3 regions of the Rahnella sp. BIGb0603 genome follow, and region 1 is predicted to be linked to each of the others. Evidence: predicted binding sites of a transcription regulator. Region 1 holds the regulator's gene; each other region holds the start of a gene.

Region 1 (2,276 bases):
CATTGAAGAACGTCTGGCGAAACTGGCGCTTGAATCTGGTTTTGAGTTGCGTCATTCGGTCGTTGAAGCGCATGGCTTATGTGCCGAATGCAAAGTTGTTGAAACCTGCGACAGCCACGATCATTGCGAACACGACCACAGCATTGTGGTAAAAAAACGCTGAGAAATCAGGTATTTTTTATGTGATTTAAAAGGCGTAAAGCGGAAGGGTTTTAACGCAGCTGAACGGATAATTTAAGGTGTAGAAGGAAGATGTAGAAGGTTGGGTACATCCTTGTACCCGTATCCTGAAAGTGTTCCGGGTAGGAGCAGCAATAACTCAGGATACGTCACTGATACGCGAGGGGGAGTCGCGTGTTACCAGTGATATTTGTTTTTCGATTCCCAATCCTTGAGCTCTTTCTCGGCCTGATCCTTCTGATAGCCATATCGCTCCTGAATCTTACCTACCAGCTGATCACGTTTACCTTCAACGACTGTCAGGTCGTCATCAGTCAGCTTACCCCACTGTTCTTTCACTTTCCCTTTGAACTGCTTCCAGTTACCGTCGGCTTGGTCCTTATTCATGATAAATATCTCCTGTTACCTTGGGTTGTGGAGCTGCACGTTTGCTGGCAGCCCGTCCTTAACACTTCAAAGCTTAGTAGAGAATGCGGATTCGTCTTCCCAAAACAGGGATAAAAACCACTATTAGGATTAATCCAAAGCAGGATATAACGTGGAATTGGAATCTGTCTGACTGAAAAAGGTCGGTAATTCAGAGCACAGAGAGTGCAAATCCGGCATTTGCTCTAAACAGGCAACGCAGCGGATAACACGTGAGAAAAAGGATTTTATCGGGAAAGTTTATTAGCAGCTTCAAACAATATCGCCCCAAAACGGGGCGATGAGATACTGATATTTACAGGCGCGTCAGAGGCGGCCAATGCACCTGCAACGTAGAACTTAAGCGCAGATTAGATCCAGTCGCCGTTGCGGATAACGCCAACCGCCAGACCTTCAATGCTGAAATTCTGTTCACGCAAATCGACCACAATCGGCTGGAATTCGCTGTTTTCAGGCAACAGCTGAACAACACTGCCCTGTTTCTTCAGGCGTTTGACCGTGACTTCATCATCAATACGCGCAACGACAACCTGCCCGTTACGGACGTCCTGCGTTTTGTGTACTGCCAGCAGGTCACCATCCAGAATACCGATATCACGCATCGACATCCCGCTGACGCGCAGCAGGAAATCCGCACTCGGTTTAAACATGGCCGGATCGACCTGGTAATGTCCTTCGATGTGCTGCTGAGCCAGCAGCGGTTCACCGGCGGCAACGCGGCCAATCAGCGGTAAACCTTCTTCTTCTTCCATCAGCAGACGAATACCGCGCGAAGCACCGGAAACGATCTCGATAACGCCTTTACGCGCCAGCGCTTTCAGGTGTTCTTCCGCCGCGTTCGGGGAACGGAACCCCAGACGGGATGCAATCTCTGCGCGGGTCGGTGGCATACCGGTGGTGGAGATATGATCGCGAATAAGGTCGTAGACCTCTTGTTGTCTGGTCGTTAAAGCTTTCATTCCGCCCCCTGGTTGTTTATACAGTCTTGCTGTGAGTATATACAGCTAAACGGGCAATGAAAACCTAAGATTGAATAAAAACAGGGCATAACGATAATTCCTGGAATACAGGTTCCAGATCAGAACCATCGCGGCCAAAAGATGCTGACCCAGACAAAAATCGCCAATATGATGGTCAGAAGTACGGCGGCGGAGCCAATATCTTTCGCACGTCCAGACAGGACGTGAAACTCAGGCCCGATGCGGTCAATCGCGGATTCGATGGCGCTGTTAAGCAGTTCAGTCACACACACCAGCACGACGGAGCCAATCAGCAGGATACGTTCTATACTGCTGACATCCAGCCAGAAAGATAACAAAATTAGCGGGATAGCGACGCTGGCTTCCTGGCGAAAAGCCGCTTCATTTTGCCATGCGGCTTTCAATCCTTTCCAGGAATATCCGGCTGCTTTATAAATTCGGGTAAATCCGGTGACTTGGTTCGCCATTTCGGGTACTGATCCTTAGAGTGTTTGCAGCATTTTAGCTGTTATATGGTATCGCATCACCACAGATCTCATCTGAGCTTTCTGGTATCCTTGCGGCGAAATTGCTAACAAGAGGCTTCACGTTTTTATGTCAGGTTGGCGTAGACTTTATTACACATTATTGAATTTACCACTCTCATTGCTGGTAAAGAGCAAGGTCATACCTTCAGATCCGGTTACCGAG
Region 2 (2,276 bases), on a different contig from region 1:
ACCACGCTGATGATGGACGTTGGGCTTGCACCTGTCAGGTCAGCAAACGGGTTCTTAGGAATAAAGGAAAGGATCAGCTGAGGCACGCTCAGGTCAGCCACTTTGCCCACGTAGTTGGACTGGATAGCGGTCAGACGCGCGGTTTCCTGCGTCCCCTGAACCAGCCCATCAGCGGTCAGACCAAACAGACCGGTCACAAAGATACCTACCAGCGAGGCAATCAGCGTGGTGAACAACAGGGTACCGATAGTCAGGAAACTGATTTTGCCCAGCGATGACGCGTTGTGCAGTTTCGCTACCGCGCTCAGAATCGAGACGAAAACCAGCGGCATGACTATCATTTGCAGTAACTGGACGTAGCCGTTACCGACAATATTAAACCAGGTAATAGAGGTTTTCAGTACCGGATCATCGGAACCGTAGATCAGCTGCAAAGCCAGGCCAAACACCACACCCATGGCCAGACCAAGTAAGACTTTTTTTGCCAGACTCCATTGCTTATGGCGGGTTTGCGCCAGCAGCAAAAGGAGGACAACGAAAACCACTACGTTAAGAACGAGCGGAAGATTCATACCGAACTCCAGACTTATAGTTTTGATATTTAAAACGGGTGTTCCCAACAGGGATTGCACCATCCCAAAGCAATGGTGAGCAGGATATCAGTTTGGCACCTGAACATTTATATCCAAAAAGAATGCTTTATAACTTTTAGGTTTGATTCGTACCAAATATCACCAAAATGGCGGTATTTTATGCTTGTCATATGAATAATTTCAGAATGTGATTAAAAATATCCGGATTTATTGCACCAATAATGGGCGTCCAGTCAGGCCAGAATAGCGTCAGACCGACCAGCATCAGACATAACGTACGTTCGAGCTGATTGCCTTTTTGACTGTTGATTAGCGGCAGGCGAAAACGCCAGCGGCATGGCCACAATAATGGAACACCGGCTGGTGTCAGCATATCGGCCAGAATATGGCTCAGATAACCAATTATCATGGCATGAAAGGCATCGATGGGGATCACCCAGTCATGAGGGAAATGGGTGCGTAGCAGGAAAATACCCCCCGCGACGGCAAGCAAGCTGTGTGTGAATCCACGGTGCCCGAATGCCCGCGCGATCGGAGCGGAAATCCATTTCAGGCGCTGGCCAATCAGTGATTTGGGATGATCGATGTCGGGCAGCAGGCACGTCAGCAGCGACCCCGGAATAATATGCCACCAGTCACCGTGCGCCAGTTCCGGAGAGAGCTGTGCCTTTTTCGCAAACACTGCACAGGCAATTGAAAAAATGAGGTGGCCTTCCGCCGTCATGACGCGTCCGAACTGGATAACTGTTATTTTATCCAGTATAAGTGAAACTGTCACAATCTTGGAAGAGACACCCTGTAACTAATTGTCAACGATAAGATAAAAAAGAAAAAGGCGTATAAAAATACGCCTTTTTATTGTCACTTATTGGGTTGCTATCGCGCCAGCCATCCACCATCAACGGCAATGGTATAGCCGTTAACGTAATCCGAGGCTTTCGACGCCAGAAATACCACGGGGCCCATGACATCTTCCGGCAAGCCCCAGCGCCCGGCGGGGATGCGATCAAGAATTTCTTTGCTGCGATCTTCATCCGCACGAAGTTGTTCAGTATTGTTGGTCGCCATATAGCCCGGTGCAATGGCGTTAACATTAACATTGTGCTTCGCCCATTCATTAGCCATCAGCCGGGTGATGCCCATGACGGCACTTTTTGATGCCGTATAAGAAGGAACGCGAATGCCGCCCTGATAGGAAAGCATGGACGCAATGTTAATAATTTTACCGCCAGTACCTTGCGTAATGAACTGCTTAGCCACGGCCTGAGACATGAAGAACAGTGTTTTGCTGTTCACGTTCATCACGTCGTCCCAATTCTTCTCGCTGAACTCGATAGCATCTTCCCGGCGAATGATACCGGCGTTGTTTACCAGAATATCGATATGACCAAACTCGCTGACCGCTTTTTGGATGAGTTTGGGAATGCCCGTAATGCTACTCAGGTCAGCGCGAAGGTCGAGGAAACGGCGGCCGGTTGCCGTGATTTTTTCGGCCGTTTCGGTTGGCGCTGAAACGTTAATACCTACGATATCGCAACCGGCTTGTGCCAGTCCCAGCGCCATACCCTGGCCCAGTCCGGTGTTACAACCGGTCACGATTGCGACTTTGCCGCTTAATTCAAACGCATTGAGGATCATATTCAAAGTCTCTTTTGCACGGCACGTTCGCCATTAATGGATAAT
Region 3 (2,276 bases), on a different contig from region 1:
AGCGCGAATAGTTTTCGATACCCGAGCAATAACCCAGCTCATTCATCATTTCGAGATCAAACTGCGTACGCTGGCTGAGACGCTGTTCTTCGAGCAGTTTGTTGTTATCCAGCAACACCTTGCGGCGATCGGCCAGATCGACTTTGATCTCTTCCATCGCCTGCAAAATACGTTCACGCGGGGTGACGTAGTGCGTTTTCGGGTAAATGGTGAAACGCGGAACTTCGTGCTGCACCTGACCGGTCAGCGGATCGAAAAGGGAAAGCCGCTCGACTTCCTGATCGAAAAGCTCGATGCGCAGCGCCAGATCGTCCGATTCCGCCGGGAAGACGTCGATCACTTCGCCGCGGACGCGGAAAGTACTGCGCTGGAAAACCTGATCATTGCGGGCATATTGCAGCTCGGCCAGACGGCGCACGATCGCGCGCTGATCGATAATCATCCCTTTGGTCAGGTGGAGCATCATTTTCAGATACAAATCCGGGTCGCCCAGACCGTAGATCGCCGAAACGGATGCCACCACGATGACGTCGCGGCGCTCAAGCAGCGCTTTAGTCGCGGAAAGTCGCATCTGCTCGATGTGTTCGTTCACCGAGGAATCTTTTTCGATAAACGTGTCTGAACTCGGGACATACGCTTCTGGCTGATAATAATCGTAGTAAGAAACAAAATATTCGACGGCGTTCTCCGGGAAGAACTCTTTCATTTCGCCATATAGCTGGGCCGCGAGGGTTTTATTGGGCGCGAGAACCATCGTCGGCCGGTTCAGGTCAGCAATCACGTTCGCGACGGTGAAGGTTTTACCGGAACCGGTAACGCCGAGTAACGTCTGGTGCGCCAGACCGTTCTCCAGCCCTTCTTCCAGACGGCGTATTGCCTCAGGCTGATCGCCTGATGGCTTAAATTCGGAATGCAGTTTGAACTCTTTACTCATGACGGGCTACCTGGCTGAAATGAAAACGCATAAGGCCGTACGAAAGGCGCTCACGGAAAAACAGTATGAAAGACTCCGCGAATTTTGCCAGCCTTGATTTTACCGCCCTATAGTACTGTATATAAAACCAGCCTCCAATCGATAAAAATCACCGGTGATTTAACAGGTTGCTTCATCTGCACTTTTTTAGGTTATTACGAAAAAGAATTCTCACCATCAGGTGACAATTATCCCCAAAATTTTTCATCCGTTAACTTTCTGACCACAGGTTGACGAATTCTGACACAACTATGACGAACGAATTACGGGCATATTGCTTTTAACTAACTCACTGATTATTAACAACATCATCAAAAAGCTGCGAATACGGGCAAAGTGAGCACAACCCGCGCCCCGACTCGTCTGTAGCATCTTTTCTTACTCTCATGCACATGGTTATCCACAGGAATAGTGGATAACTCTCAGCACGCCCCGTGCTGCGGGAGTTGGCAAAAAGTGCACTTCGGACGCCGGAGGGGGGATCAGCATCTTTTTTAGTTATTTTTTCCCTTTTTTCAGACTTTATTTATGCCTATTTTGCCTAGATTTCTGGTCGGATGTTTCTTGCAAAATCCAAAAGTGCATCTCATCAGGATTTTTTTGCTTCTTACTCCCCTTACGTTTGCACCAAAATCAGAGAGAGCGGCACTGGCAAAGTGCAGTTGCCCTTTTCCCGCGTCTGACCGGTTCTGTTAAAACCTGAGCAACACTAATGAATAATCCTAAATCGCCGTGCGCCCCGCTGTTAACACCCCTGTAACTTCTCTTTTCCCCGGCACTTTTACAAACTTGGCCTGAGAGTTGCAGTGTCACTGTAGGAAGCGTTTCCTGTAGCCGGAACCGCTTTTTTCACCTGAAAGTGAAATCTGATGATTACCCTGTTTTTTGCTAAGCAAAGTCATTTTTAGTGCAAGGAAAAAGCGGTTAACCCCATTTATCACTGGTTAATGGCTGTTTATCTATAATTGATGCTGAGAGGTTGGCCGGTAATCAACGGGATTTAATTCTGTGTTACGGCGTTAACAGCGGAACATAAATGTCAGAAATGTGACAGTGGCGGTCAAAGCGAAGTTCAGCGGAATGCTCCGTGCGGGAGGGAGGTCTGATGTTAAGTGTAAAATCAGTTAATCAGTATTATGGGCAAAAACATATTCTGTGGGATATCAATCTCGAACTGTACCGCGGTCAATGTACGTGTCTGATCGGCCGAAATGGCGTGGGGAAAACCACGCTGGTGAACTGCATTATGGGCCATCTTCCGGTGAAAAGCGGGGCGATCTCCTGGCAGTCGCGCGACGAAGAG

Evidence for each region. Region 1 encodes LexA, which represses DNA repair genes until DNA is damaged. Its sites were predicted from a motif close to TNCTGTATGTACATACAGNA; they were not measured.
Region 2: a site for LexA is predicted at 1,336-1,355, ahead of M2403_RS02020 (metal-dependent hydrolase). Genes of this name have one in related genera too.
Region 3: a site for LexA is predicted at 1,048-1,067, ahead of uvrB (excinuclease ABC subunit UvrB). Genes of this name have one in related genera too.

What each region holds. Positions count from the first base shown of each region.
Region 1 covers NZ_JANUEX010000007.1:32,849-35,124, reverse strand. Annotated here, with positions in the region: gene zur (zinc uptake transcriptional repressor Zur) at 1-163, shown strand, start outside; gene M2403_RS18270 (CsbD family protein) at 358-567, opposite strand; gene lexA (transcriptional repressor LexA) at 957-1,565, opposite strand; gene M2403_RS18260 (diacylglycerol kinase) at 1,685-2,053, opposite strand; gene plsB (glycerol-3-phosphate 1-O-acyltransferase PlsB) at 2,181-2,276, shown strand, end outside.
Region 2 covers NZ_JANUEX010000001.1:434,306-436,581, reverse strand. Annotated here, with positions in the region: gene M2403_RS02025 (L-cystine transporter) at 1-572, opposite strand, end outside; gene M2403_RS02020 (metal-dependent hydrolase) at 760-1,317, opposite strand; gene kduD (2-dehydro-3-deoxy-D-gluconate 5-dehydrogenase KduD) at 1,470-2,231, opposite strand.
Region 3 covers NZ_JANUEX010000001.1:687,743-690,018, forward strand. Annotated here, with positions in the region: gene uvrB (excinuclease ABC subunit UvrB) at 1-934, opposite strand, end outside; gene M2403_RS03255 (ABC transporter ATP-binding protein) at 2,079-2,276, shown strand, end outside.